Tsuneonella mangrovi: one gene and its partners. Each later gene encodes a partner of the first gene's protein in a complex. Links are inferred from orthologs where the notes say so. Each region holds a gene or a part of one and is shown in the gene's direction. Other genes may lie near its edges.

Region 1 (7,807 bases):
CCCGCGCGTGGCCGTTGGCATCGGTGTGAACTGGAATTCGCCATTCGGGCCGCTCCGGCTCGATTTCGCCAAGGTCCTGAGGAAGGTCCCCGGCGACCGAGTCAAAGAATTTTCCTTCAACGTAGGAACGCAATTCTGATGAAATACTTTTCCAAGTCCCTGATCGCACTTGGCCTTGCCGCAGGCATGGCTACTCCGATGGCAGTCACCCCGGCTGCCGCCCAGACCGCCGCTGCGCCTGTCAAGGGTATCGGCATCGTCAGCCTCCCGGCGGTGGTGCAGAACTCCAGCGCATTCAAGACTGCCGAGCAGCAGCGCGAAGTGACCTACAAGGCGCAGATCGACCAAGCGACGACGCGCCGCGACCAGATCGCCGCGCAGCTCAAGCCGCTGGTCGACAAGTTCAACGCCGACCAGAAGGCCAACCCGAACAATCCGGCCCTGGCCAAGGAAGCGCAGACGATCCAGCAGATCAACGAATCCGGCAAGCAGGAACTGCAACGGATCATGCAGCCGATCGCCCTTAGCCGCGCCTACGTGACCGAACAGATCGAAGACAAGCTCGACGATGCGGTCAAAGCTGCCGCGCAGGCCAAGGGCGTCTCGCTGATCCTCGACGCGTCTCAGGGTGCGGTAGTGTACGCCGAGGGTGCCTACAACATCACCGCAGATGTGCTGAGCTCGCTCAACAGCATGCTGCCGACCGCGCAGCTCGTCCCGCCGCAGGGCTGGGTGCCGCGCGAAGTGCGCCAGCAGCAGGAGCAGCAGGCGCAAGCGCAGGCTGCCGCCACCGCAGCGCAGAACCAGCCGCAAGCGTCCGGCGGTCGCTGAGACAAGGAAAGCCGGGGGCAGCGCAATGAGCAATGAAACCGCGTTCGACATCCGTCGCGTGCTTGCCGCGCTGCCCCACCGCTACCCCCTGCTGCTGGTCGATCGCGTCCGCTCGCTGACGCTCGGCGAGGAGATCCACGCGGTCAAGGCGGTCAGCTTCAACGAGGAATTTTTCCAGGGTCATTTCCCGGGCCGTCCGATCATGCCGGGTGTACTCCAGATCGAGGCGCTGGCGCAGGCTGCGGCGATTCTCGGGATCGAAACGCTCGAACTCGCCGGGACAGGAAAGCTGGTCTATTTCATGGGCATAGACGGCGCCAAGTTCCGCGCGCCGGTGGAGCCGGGCTGCCTGCTCGACCTCAACGTGTCGTTCCTCCAGAAGCGTAGCCGGGTCTACAAGTTCAAGGGTGTCGCCAGCGTCGAGGGCAAGACCACCTGCGAGTGCGAATTTACCGCGATGATCGCCGACCCGCCCGCCTAGGGGCGCAAACCGCTTGCAAATCGCCGCCTGCCCCGCTAGGCGCGCGCCTTTCCCGCACACAGCACGTCCGGTCGGAACCGGACACTAGCTAGCAAGGACTTATGCCATGAAGGCCGATACCCATCCCGATTACCACACGATCACCGTCAAGATGACCGACGGGACCGAATTCCAGACCCGCTCGACCTGGGGCGCCGAGGGTGACACGCTCACGCTCGACATCGACCCGACCAGCCACCCGGCGTGGACCGGCGGCAAGCAGCAGATCCAGGAAGGCGGCCGCGTGGCAGCGTTCAACAAGCGTTTCGGCGGGCTCAGCCTCAAGAAGTAACGCAATTTGCGAGCTTTGCGGCCTTCGGGTCGCAGGAGGAGGGCGGTCCGACGGGGCCGCCCTTTTCGGTTCCGGCTTCGCTCTTCCTACCGGGCGTGCTCGATGCACCGCGTTGCGATCGGGCGTGCTTCCAGCCGCTTGCGATCGATCGGCTTTCCGCACACTGCACAGAAGCCGTAGCTGCCATTGGCGATGCGACTCATGGCGGCGCGTATTTGCGTGATCTCGTTGCGCAGCACATCGTCGGTACCTGCCAGCGCATCGTCGTCTTCGAGGTCGATGGCCTGGTCTGCCGAATCGGCCTCAAGCGGATGTCGCAAGTCGTCCTCGATCTCGTCTGCGCGTTCGAGCAATTCGGCCAATCGGGCCTCGAGTTGCTCACGCAGGTCGTCGAAATTGTCCATCGCTATCTCCCCAAGCTTTGGATCGAAGAATAGGGAGTGTCGCTTGCACTTACCTTGATCAATCGCAAATTCGCAGGCGGAGGGGCCGATGCAGGCAATCGCAGGTATCGTTTGCTCGCAACAGACTCGCGATCGGGGCGCGATTCTGCTGCCTTGGGCTTGCAAGCGGCGCGAAACATTCTTGCGTGTGACACTTCCTCGCGCAGTTTTCGCTTCCCAATCCGCCTACGCTATGCAACAGGCGCTCGCCCGTGCCGGAACCCGCTTGACGGGTGCGCGTGCGGCACTAAGTGCCCCGCCTTACGGCATGCACCGGGGCATGTGGCGATCGTAGCTCAGTTGGTTAGAGCGCCGGTTTGTGGTACCGGAGGTCGGGGGTTCGAGACCCCTCGATCGCCCCATTTCCCCCGTTTGTGCCGACACTACACCAGCGCATAGCGGGGCACGACATGACGGCTTTCTGGACCGAACCCGACTTCGACGATCACGAGCTGGTCCAGCTCGTGCATGACCGGAAATCGGGCCTTACCGCGATTATTGCGCTCCATTCGACCCATCTTGGCCCGGCTGGCGGCGGCACCCGCTTCTGGCACTATGGCGAGCCCAAGGCGGCGATGCGCGACGCGCTGCGCCTCAGCCGCGGGATGAGCTACAAGAACGCGATGGCGGGCCTGCCGATGGGCGGCGGCAAGGCGGTGATCCTGGCCGACGAAAACCGCACCAAGACGCCTGAACTGATGGCCGCGTTCGGCGATGCGGTGGATGCGCTCGGCGGGCGCTACGTCACCGCCGAGGATGTCGGCATCACCGAAGCCGACATGGTCGCGGTCAGCCAGCGGACGTCGTTCGTATCCGGCCTGCCGTCGAGCGACGGCAAGGCGGGCGGCGATCCGGGCCCGTTTACCGCGATGGGCATTTACCTCGGGATCAAGGCGGCCGTGGTGCACAAGCTCGGCACCGATTCGATGGCCGGGGTGCGCGTGGCGATCCAGGGCACCGGCTCGGTTGGTGGCGGGGTTGCCCGGCTGCTGGCGAAAGACGGTGCCAAGCTGGTCCTCGCCGATGTCGATGCCGCGCGGGCCAGGGCGCTGGCCGAACAGATTGGCGCCGAGGCGGTTGCGCCCGACACGATCCTGACCACCGAATGCGATGTGCTCAGCCCCAATGCGTTGGGTGCGATCCTGGACGATCGGACCATTCCGGCGCTCAATTGCGCGATCGTGGCAGGCGGTGCCAACAACCAGCTCGCGCGTGCGCATCACGGAGCGCTGCTGGCCGAACGCGGCATTCTCTATGCGCCCGACTACGTGATCAACGCCGGCGGAATCATCTCGGTCGCCACCGAATATTTCGCACGGGTCGAAGGCAAGCACACCGACGTATCCGAAGTCGATGCGCTGGTTGCCCGCATTCCCGAGCGCCTGAAGCGGATCTGGAACGAGAGCGAAGCAAGCGGCACCCCGTCGGATGTCGTGGCCGATCGCATGGCGCAGGAACGCATCGGCCGCTAGGCTTTGGCCAGGAGGGACAAACGTCCCCCTTGTGGCGCGCCGCCGGTCCTGCCAAAGCGAACCCGTCCGAGGAATATACCGCTTTCGATGCACGGCTTTGCCAATCCCACGCGTTTCCTGTCGATCGCCCGGCCGCTGACTCCGGTGCTGCTGGTGTTCGGGTTGCTGATCGCGGGCGGGGCGCTCGTCTTCGGCCTGTTCTACGCTCCTGCCGAGCAGCTGCAGGGCCAGACCGTGCGGATCCTGTTTATCCACGTCCCGACTGCATGGCTGGGCATGGGTGGATGGACGGTGATCGCGGCGGCGAGCATTTCGGAGATCGTCTGGCGGCACCCGCTCGCGGCAATCGCAGGCCGCGCGGCGGCGGTGCCAGGCGCGGTGTTTACCGCCGTGTGCCTGATCACCGGATCGCTCTGGGGCCGCCCGGCGTGGGGCACCTGGTGGGTGTGGGACGGGCGCTTGACGTCGATGCTGGTGCTGCTGTTCCTCTATTTCGGGTATATCGCATTGGCCGAGGCGACCGCGCGCGAAGGCGTTTCGAGCCGGATCCCGGCAATTTTCGGCATCGTCGGCATCGTCAACATCCCGGTGATCCACTACTCGGTAATCTGGTGGTATTCGATCCACCAGCCGCCGAGCCTCAGCATGGGCAGTTCCGCCATGGCGCCGGTGTTCATGTGGCCGCTGCTGGTCTCGACGCTGGGATTTTCGCTGATTTTCGGAGCGATCGTGCTGATGCGGATGCGTACGTTGCTGGCCGATGCCCAGGCCGAGGCGCGGCTGCGGCGCAAGGCTCTCGACAGCGAACGCGCACCGGCGCAAGGGGAGGCTTGATGCGCGCGGGACTCGACCCCTGGCCTTTCGTGATCGCTGCCTACGCGGTGGCGGTTGGGGCGACATTGCTGCTTGTTTGGCTCAGCTGGCGTGCGATGCGCCGGGCCGAACGGCGGCGCGAGGAGATACGGCGCAAGTGAGCGACGACACCACATCCCATTCGATGCACCAACCCAAGCACCAGCGCCTGGCGCTGGTCGTGATTGCGGTTGTCGTGCTGATCGCAGCATCGCTGATCGCCACCTGGGCGCTGCGCGGCGAGGCGAGCCTGTTCTACGTGCCGAGCCAGCTGGTCTCCGATCCGCCGGCCCCGGGCCGCGCGGTCCGGCTGGGCGGGATGGTCGAGCAAGGGTCGGTCGTCACCAGGCCCGACGGCGTGACGATCGATTTCGTGGTGGGCGATGGCAAGGCCCGTGTACCGGTGGAATACAGCGGCATCGTGCCCGACCTGTTCAAGGAAGGTTCGGGCGTCGTGGCGGACGGGCGGATGCAGGCCAACGGCGTGTTCAAGGCCGATACTTTGCTCGCCAAGCACGACGAGAACTACGTCCCGCGCGAATTGCAGGACATGACCGCGGCGCAAAAGCAGGCCGTGGTCGAAGACACTACCAAATGAGGTCTTGCGCCCTGTGATTGCCGAACTCGGCCTTGCGGCTTTGTGGCTGGCGGCGGCGCTGGCGGGGCTGCAGCTGGCAGCCGGCGCGCTGTCGCTGCGTACCGAGGCCGGCGACGATAGCGACCTCGGCAGCGTGGTTCGCCCGGCGGCGGTGGTCCAGGGCATATTGTGCGTGTTCGCGTTCACGATGCTGCTATGGCTGTTTGCCCGCACCGACCTGTCGGTGAAGCTGGTCGCGGAAAATTCACACTCGATGAAGCCGATGCTGTTCAAGGTCGCTGCCGCATGGGGCAACCACGAAGGATCGATGCTGCTGTGGGTCACGGTGATGTCGATCGCCGGGGCACTGATCGCGCTGATCGAGCGGCGCTTGCCCGAGCGCACGATGCGCGCGACGCTCGCTGCGCAGGCATTCGTCGGGCTCGGCTTCTACGCCTTCCTGCTGTTCAGCTCGAACCCGTTCGAGCGGCTCAACCCGCCCGCGCTTGAAGGCCTCGGGCTCAACCCGCTGCTGCAGGACATCGGCCTCGCGTTCCATCCGCCGACGCTTTATTTCGGTTACGTCGGGCTGTCGGTGGCGTTCAGCTTTGCGGTCGGGGCATTGCTGACCCGCGAAGTGACCCCGGCCTTTGCCCGCGCGATGCGCCCGTGGGTGCTGGGGGCGTGGATATTCCTGACCGTGGGCATCACCGCCGGCTCCTACTGGGCCTATTACGAACTCGGCTGGGGCGGCTGGTGGTTCTGGGACCCGGTCGAGAACGCCTCGCTGATGCCGTGGCTCGCGGCGACCGCGCTGCTCCATTCGGCGAGCGTGCTCGCGGCACGCGATGCCCTGCGTGCCTGGACCATCATGCTCGGCGTGATCGCCTTCTCGATGAGCATGATCGGCACGTTCTTGGTGCGTTCGGGCATCCTCACCAGTGTCCATGCGTTCGCGGTCGATCCCGAACGCGGCACTTTCATCCTCGCGCTGCTGGCGATCTACATCGGCGGCGCGCTGCTGGTGTTCGCCTTGCGCGCGGGCAGCGTCAGCGAAGGCCAGCGGTTTGCGCTGGTCAGCCGCGAAGGTGCGCTGGTGGTCAACAACGTGATGCTCTCGGCGATCCTCGGCGTTGTCCTGCTTGGCACGCTCTACCCATTGCTGACCGAAGCGATGGGCGTGCGGGTTTCGGTCGGCCCGCCCTACTTCGATCCGGTTTCGGCGATCTTCGCGTTGCCGATGCTTGTGGTGATGGCGGTCGGGCCGCTGCTGCGTTGGCGAAGCGACCGGCTGGGCCGGGTCCGCTGGCAGCTGGCGGTGATCGGCACGGTCGCGCTGGCGGCGGCAGTCGCGGTTCTGCTGCTGGCCGGGGCAGGGCTGCTGCCGTCGCTCGGGCTGGTGTTCGGCGCAGCGCTGCTGGTGGCGAGCGTCCTGCCGCTCAAGGGGCGCAGCCTGCGGCTGCTGCCGCTGGCGACCTGGGGCATGGTCGTTGCGCATTTCGGGATCGCGGTCGCGCTGCTCGGGATGGCCAGCGAAAGCGCTTTCAACCAGGAAAAGCTCGCGGCGGTCAACGTCGGCGAAACGACACAGGTGGGACCGTGGAAGATCACGCTCGAGCGGGTCGATCCGATCGCCGGGCCCAACTGGACTGCTCTCGAAGGGGTGATGTCTGCACGCTATGATGGCGGGGCGCCGATCGTCGTCACCCCGCAAGCCCGCACTTTCTGGGCCCCGCCGCAGGAAACCACTGAAAGCGCGCTGGTCACCCGCTGGAACGGGCAGCTCTACGCAGTGATCGGTAAAGAGGCCGGGCAAGGGCGCTGGCAGCTGCGGCTGTGGTGGAAGCCGTTCGTGCCGCTGATCTGGCTTGGCGGACTGCTGGTGGCGCTGGGCGGCGCGCTGGCACTGGTCGGGCGGGTCGCCACCGACCTGCGCCGCCGTTCGGCACAGCGACGGATCGCCGAGCGCAAGGCGGACGCAGCGACATGAAGCAATGGCGTTATTTCCTCCCGCTGGCAGTGTTCCTCGCGTTTGTCGGTGTGGCTGCGTGGCAGCTGACCCAGCCGCAGGACAACGACGTGCATTCGACGATGATCGGCAAGCCGGTGCCGCCGTTCAGCCTGCCGCCTGCAACCAAGGATCGCCCCGGCCTGTCGCTGGCGGACTTGAAGGACGGCAAACCCAAGCTGCTCAATTTCTGGGCCAGCTGGTGCGTGCCCTGCGCTGCCGAGGCGGCACAGCTGGCGAAGCTCAAGGCGATGGGGGTGACGATCGACAGCATCGCGATCCGCGACAAGCCCGACCAGGTCGCCGCGTTCCTCGCCCAGTACGGCAACCCCTATACCCGCATCGGGAGCGACGACCTCAGCAAGGTCCAGCTGTCGATCGGCAGCTCCGGGGTGCCCGAAACCTTCGTGATCGATGGCAACGGCGTGATCCGCTACCAGTTGATCGGCGACGTGCGGCCCGAAACGATCCCGCTGTTGCTGGAAAAGCTGGAGGAGGCGGGAGCATGATCCGTTCCGCGTGGCAGCGACTGTTGGTTTCGGCGATCCTCGCCGTTGCTGCCTGCGGCCTTGTGTTCGCGAACCCGCTGCGCGCGCAGGACGATGTCCCGCCCGCTCCCTATGCCTATCGCCAGCTGCCCGATCCGGCGCAGGAGGCCAAGGCGCAGGCGTTGATGGAAACGCTGCGCTGCCTGATGTGCCAAAGCCAGTCGATCGCCGATTCGGATGCGCCGATCGCGGGCGATATGCGCAGCGAAGTCCGCACCCGGATTGCAGCGGGCGAAAGCCCCGAGCAGATCCGCCGCTGGCTGA
Region 2 (2,881 bases), 330 kb from region 1 along the record:
CGACCGCCCGGCAACTGGCGTTCGGCACCCGCTGGATGCCCGGCCGAGTACGCAAGCGTGCGCGCGGAATGGCCCGCCCGCTGGGGGTCTAGGCTCCGTCAGACCATCGCGTCGATCGCAGTTGCCATATCGGCATCGCGCTGGCTCAGCCCGCCCGCGTCGTGCGTAGTCAAATTAATCTCGACCCGGTTGTAGACGTTGAACCATTCCGGGTGATGGTCGGCTTTCTCGGCTAGCAGCGCAACCCGCGCCATGAAACCCCACGCCGCATTGAAGTCGGCGAACACGAACGTCCGCTCGATCGCCTTGCCCTCGCGCGCCAACGACCAATAGGGGTGCGCCGCCAACAGGCTGGTGCGTTCGCTCTCGGTCAGTTCGGCGATTGCCATAGTGCGCTCATTTCTACTTATCTTGTCGGTCTTGCACCTTTCGCCTAACCCGCATGTCGATGCAAGCGACGGGACTTACCGCATGGGAGTTGTTTTGCCGCAGGGGCGACCGGCTCCTGTTCGGCTCGCTCGACCTGTGGCTGGACAAAGGTGCCGCCTTGCATCTGGTCGGCCCCAATGGTGTTGGCAAGAGCAGTCTGCTGCAAATCCTCGCAGGCCTGCGCAAACCATCTTTCGCGCCCGAGCTGAGCAAGGTTTGCGACGGCTACGGCATTGTGAACTGGCAGGGCACCGTCGGCCTGCTGAACGAGCGTCATGCGCTCGATCCGGAATTGCCTCTCGGACAGGCGCTCTCGTTCTGGTCAAAGCTGGATGGCTGCACGACCGACATTGCTACAACGGGTTTGGCGGGTCTCGAGGATGTTCCGGTACGATATCTGTCTACCGGTCAAAAAAAACGAGCAGCACTAGCGCGCCTGCTGGGGCAAGGCGCGGACCATTGGCTGCTCGACGAACCGCTCAACGGGCTGGATAGCGCGGGTGTCGAATTGGTCGAGCACATCATCGCCGAGCGAAGGAAGTCAGGTGGTGTGGTTGTGGTCGCTTCGCACCAGCCGATCACTCTGCCAGACTGTCAGACAATCGATCTCAGGGACCATCCCTGGTGATTGTCCTCGCTCGTTTGCTGCGCCGCGACCTGGCACTGTTGCTCGGCAACGGGCGCGGCGGGCCGTTGCTGCCAGTGCTGTTCTTCGTGGCGGTGGCGATACTGTTCCCGTTCGCGGTCGGCCCCGATGCGCCTCTGCTCGCGCGGACCGGCGGCGGCGTGCTGTGGATCGCGGCATTGCTTGCCAGCATCCTGCCGATCGACCGGTTGGTGGCCCTCGACGTCGAGTCCGGGGTGTTCGACCAGCTCGCGCTGCGCGGCGTATCGGAAGAGCTTGCAATGGTGTCGCGCCTGCTGGCGCACTGGCTCAGCTTCGGGCCGCTGTTGCTGCTTGCCACGCTGATCGCGGCGGCGCTGCTGGGATTGGACAGCACGACGCTGGTCACGCTGCTGCTGGGCCTTCTCGCCGGTACCCCGGGGCTGGCTGCTGTCGGTCTAGTGATCGCTGCGCTGACCACTGCGGTGCGCGGCGGAGCAGCACTTGGCGGGTTGCTGCTGGTGCCGCTCGGCGTTCCGATCCTGATTTTCGGTGCCGGTGCCCTCGCGAGGCCCGATGGCACGGCGCTCGCGCTATGCGCCGCAATCAGCCTTGCGCTGTGCGCGATCGCCCCGTTTGCGGCAGCAGCCGCAATCCGCGCGGGCCGGGAAAGCTAACTATTCCAAAGCACTAGATGCTGCGATTGCAGCACGCCCGAATGAGGCGCATGGTGCCCGAAAAATAAGGGGGTGCCACACCATGAACCAACTCAGTTTCGACAATCCGGTATTCGCGACATACGCCGTATCGGCCTCGCTGATGATCCTGCTTGCGGTTGCAACCGCATGGATCACGGTGGTCCAGATGATGCGCGTCAAGGGCGGTTTCCGTGCGCCAGAGGACATGAAGAAGACGCCGCTCAACCCGACACCCGCCGCCGACCAGACCGCGCCCAAAGAACCGGTCGAGCGCTTTCGCCGGATCATGCAGAACCACCTCGAGAACATCCCGTTCTTCATCGTTATCGGACTGTTGTTCGTGCTGACCGGTCCCTCACCCGCGCTCGCGCACTGGCTGTTCTACGGCTACGTGGTGTCGCGCGTCCTGCACTTCCTCGCCTATTCGACCGCGCAAATCCATGAAGTCCGCGCGACGTTCTGGACTATCGGGTCGGTGATCATCATCGCGATGTGCGTGATGGTGATGCAGGCGGGATGGGCTGCTGCGGGGTAGCCGCCGGACCTCAGTTGTAAGGCGGCTTGTCCAGTCCCTTGGGGCTGAGCGTGAAGATCTCGCAGCCGTCTTCGGTGATGCCGATCGAATGCTCGAACTGCGCCGATAGGCTCTTGTCGCGGGTCACCGCGGTCCACCCGTCGCTCAGCAACTTCACCCACGGCTTGCCGAGGTTGATCATCGGCTCGATGGTCATGAACATGCCGGGACGCAGCTCCGGCCCTGTCCCAGCCTTCGCAGCGTGAACCACTTCGGGCGCATCGTGGAACAACCGCCCGAGGCCGTGTCCGCAGAACTCGCGAACCACGCCGTAGCGGTGCTTTTCAGCATGTGCCTGGATCGCCGCGCCGATATCGCCCAGCCGCGCGCCGGGCTTCACCTGCTCGATCCCGATCATCAGGCATTCGTGAGTAACATCGACCAACCGCCTGGCCTTAAGCGGCACGTCGCCAACGAGGTACATCCGGCTGGTATCGCCGTGCCACCCGTCGAGGAGCGGAGTGACGTCGATGTTGACGATGTCCCCGTCCTTGAGCTGCTTGTCGCTGGGGATGCCGTGGCACACCACATGATTGATCGAGATGCAGCACGAATGGGTAAACCCGCGATAGCCGA
Region 3 (2,709 bases), 330 kb from region 1 along the record:
AACAATGCCGGGATTCCGCTGGGCGGATCGCTCTCGGAAAACACGCTCGAGGAAATCGGTCGCTGCATCGACATCAACCTGAAGGGCGTGTTCTACGGCGCGCAGGCGGTGCTCCCCTATCTCAAGAAAACCGCGCCGGGCAGTTGCCTGCTCAACACCGCCAGCGCGGCGGGAATCTACGGCAGCGGCGGGGCGTCGGTCTATTCGGCAACCAAGGCCGGCGTGCGCAGCCTGACCGAATCGCTCGACGCCGAATGGGCCGAATTCGGTATCAACGTGCGCAGCCTGTGCCCCGGGTTCATCGACACCCCGTTGATCGACAAGACTCCGAACCAGTCGACCAACGAAGCGATCCGCGATCGAGTGAAGGCCGCCGGACTCGAGATTACCCCGCCGCTCGCCGTCGCCCAGGCTGAATGGGACGCGGTGCATGGGGAAAGGCTGCACACGCTGGTCAACTCGACCGCCCGGCAACTGGCGTTCGGCACCCGCTGGATGCCCGGCCGAGTACGCAAGCGTGCGCGCGGAATGGCCCGCCCGCTGGGGGTCTAGGCTCCGTCAGACCATCGCGTCGATCGCAGTTGCCATATCGGCATCGCGCTGGCTCAGCCCGCCCGCGTCGTGCGTAGTCAAATTAATCTCGACCCGGTTGTAGACGTTGAACCATTCCGGGTGATGGTCGGCTTTCTCGGCTAGCAGCGCAACCCGCGCCATGAAACCCCACGCCGCATTGAAGTCGGCGAACACGAACGTCCGCTCGATCGCCTTGCCCTCGCGCGCCAACGACCAATAGGGGTGCGCCGCCAACAGGCTGGTGCGTTCGCTCTCGGTCAGTTCGGCGATTGCCATAGTGCGCTCATTTCTACTTATCTTGTCGGTCTTGCACCTTTCGCCTAACCCGCATGTCGATGCAAGCGACGGGACTTACCGCATGGGAGTTGTTTTGCCGCAGGGGCGACCGGCTCCTGTTCGGCTCGCTCGACCTGTGGCTGGACAAAGGTGCCGCCTTGCATCTGGTCGGCCCCAATGGTGTTGGCAAGAGCAGTCTGCTGCAAATCCTCGCAGGCCTGCGCAAACCATCTTTCGCGCCCGAGCTGAGCAAGGTTTGCGACGGCTACGGCATTGTGAACTGGCAGGGCACCGTCGGCCTGCTGAACGAGCGTCATGCGCTCGATCCGGAATTGCCTCTCGGACAGGCGCTCTCGTTCTGGTCAAAGCTGGATGGCTGCACGACCGACATTGCTACAACGGGTTTGGCGGGTCTCGAGGATGTTCCGGTACGATATCTGTCTACCGGTCAAAAAAAACGAGCAGCACTAGCGCGCCTGCTGGGGCAAGGCGCGGACCATTGGCTGCTCGACGAACCGCTCAACGGGCTGGATAGCGCGGGTGTCGAATTGGTCGAGCACATCATCGCCGAGCGAAGGAAGTCAGGTGGTGTGGTTGTGGTCGCTTCGCACCAGCCGATCACTCTGCCAGACTGTCAGACAATCGATCTCAGGGACCATCCCTGGTGATTGTCCTCGCTCGTTTGCTGCGCCGCGACCTGGCACTGTTGCTCGGCAACGGGCGCGGCGGGCCGTTGCTGCCAGTGCTGTTCTTCGTGGCGGTGGCGATACTGTTCCCGTTCGCGGTCGGCCCCGATGCGCCTCTGCTCGCGCGGACCGGCGGCGGCGTGCTGTGGATCGCGGCATTGCTTGCCAGCATCCTGCCGATCGACCGGTTGGTGGCCCTCGACGTCGAGTCCGGGGTGTTCGACCAGCTCGCGCTGCGCGGCGTATCGGAAGAGCTTGCAATGGTGTCGCGCCTGCTGGCGCACTGGCTCAGCTTCGGGCCGCTGTTGCTGCTTGCCACGCTGATCGCGGCGGCGCTGCTGGGATTGGACAGCACGACGCTGGTCACGCTGCTGCTGGGCCTTCTCGCCGGTACCCCGGGGCTGGCTGCTGTCGGTCTAGTGATCGCTGCGCTGACCACTGCGGTGCGCGGCGGAGCAGCACTTGGCGGGTTGCTGCTGGTGCCGCTCGGCGTTCCGATCCTGATTTTCGGTGCCGGTGCCCTCGCGAGGCCCGATGGCACGGCGCTCGCGCTATGCGCCGCAATCAGCCTTGCGCTGTGCGCGATCGCCCCGTTTGCGGCAGCAGCCGCAATCCGCGCGGGCCGGGAAAGCTAACTATTCCAAAGCACTAGATGCTGCGATTGCAGCACGCCCGAATGAGGCGCATGGTGCCCGAAAAATAAGGGGGTGCCACACCATGAACCAACTCAGTTTCGACAATCCGGTATTCGCGACATACGCCGTATCGGCCTCGCTGATGATCCTGCTTGCGGTTGCAACCGCATGGATCACGGTGGTCCAGATGATGCGCGTCAAGGGCGGTTTCCGTGCGCCAGAGGACATGAAGAAGACGCCGCTCAACCCGACACCCGCCGCCGACCAGACCGCGCCCAAAGAACCGGTCGAGCGCTTTCGCCGGATCATGCAGAACCACCTCGAGAACATCCCGTTCTTCATCGTTATCGGACTGTTGTTCGTGCTGACCGGTCCCTCACCCGCGCTCGCGCACTGGCTGTTCTACGGCTACGTGGTGTCGCGCGTCCTGCACTTCCTCGCCTATTCGACCGCGCAAATCCATGAAGTCCGCGCGACGTTCTGGACTATCGGGTCGGTGATCATCATCGCGATGTGCGTGATGGTGATGCAGGCGGGAT

Evidence for each region. Proteins that work in one complex are often made in the same cells at the same time.
Region 2: the proteins of ccmC (region 1) and CJO11_RS04180 are in contact, whole or in part, in a solved structure (PDB 8CE8), measured with the Escherichia coli proteins. The link is inferred for Tsuneonella mangrovi from one-to-one orthologs.
Region 3: the proteins of ccmC (region 1) and ccmA are in contact, whole or in part, in a solved structure (PDB 8CE8), measured with the Escherichia coli proteins. The link is inferred for Tsuneonella mangrovi from one-to-one orthologs.

The regions. Positions count from the first base shown.
Region 1 is NZ_CP022889.1:1,167,520-1,175,326, reverse strand. Bases 2,609-5,518 are described here. They hold ccmC (heme ABC transporter permease CcmC), read left to right. Parts: upstream 2,609-3,645; coding sequence 3,646-4,392; downstream 4,393-5,518. Other genes in these bases: CJO11_RS05795 (heme lyase CcmF/NrfE family subunit), read left to right, coding at 5,022-5,518; ccmE (cytochrome c maturation protein CcmE), read left to right, coding at 4,556-5,008; CJO11_RS13175 (heme exporter protein CcmD), read left to right, coding at 4,392-4,532; CJO11_RS05810 (Leu/Phe/Val dehydrogenase), read left to right, coding at 2,609-3,558. In the rest of the region: outer membrane protein assembly factor BamA, read left to right, coding at 1-139; CJO11_RS05835 (OmpH family outer membrane protein), read left to right, coding at 139-831; 3-hydroxyacyl-ACP dehydratase FabZ, read left to right, coding at 857-1,312; rpmE (50S ribosomal protein L31), read left to right, coding at 1,419-1,643; CJO11_RS05820 (TraR/DksA family transcriptional regulator), read right to left, coding at 1,730-2,047; more of CJO11_RS05810, read left to right, coding at 2,497-2,608; more of CJO11_RS05795, read left to right, coding at 5,519-6,977; CJO11_RS05790 (DsbE family thiol:disulfide interchange protein), read left to right, coding at 6,974-7,504; CJO11_RS05785 (cytochrome c-type biogenesis protein), read left to right, coding at 7,501-7,807. UniProt on the Escherichia coli protein: Required for the export of heme to the periplasm for the biogenesis of c-type cytochromes.
Region 2 is NZ_CP022889.1:841,743-844,623, forward strand. It holds CJO11_RS04180 (heme exporter protein CcmB), read left to right. Parts: upstream 1-1,053; coding sequence 1,054-1,710; downstream 1,711-2,881. Other genes in the region: CJO11_RS04165 (SDR family oxidoreductase), read left to right, coding at 1-92; CJO11_RS04170 (4a-hydroxytetrahydrobiopterin dehydratase), read right to left, coding at 99-389; ccmA (heme ABC exporter ATP-binding protein CcmA), read left to right, coding at 443-1,057; CJO11_RS04185 (MAPEG family protein), read left to right, coding at 1,793-2,266; map (type I methionyl aminopeptidase), read right to left, coding at 2,277-2,881. UniProt on the Escherichia coli protein: Required for the export of heme to the periplasm for the biogenesis of c-type cytochromes.
Region 3 is NZ_CP022889.1:841,283-843,991, forward strand. It holds ccmA (heme ABC exporter ATP-binding protein CcmA), read left to right. Parts: upstream 1-902; coding sequence 903-1,517; downstream 1,518-2,709. Other genes in the region: CJO11_RS04165 (SDR family oxidoreductase), read left to right, coding at 1-552; CJO11_RS04170 (4a-hydroxytetrahydrobiopterin dehydratase), read right to left, coding at 559-849; CJO11_RS04180 (heme exporter protein CcmB), read left to right, coding at 1,514-2,170; CJO11_RS04185 (MAPEG family protein), read left to right, coding at 2,253-2,709. UniProt on the Escherichia coli protein: Part of the ABC transporter complex CcmAB involved in the biogenesis of c-type cytochromes; once thought to export heme, this seems not to be the case, but its exact role is uncertain. Responsible for energy coupling to the transport system.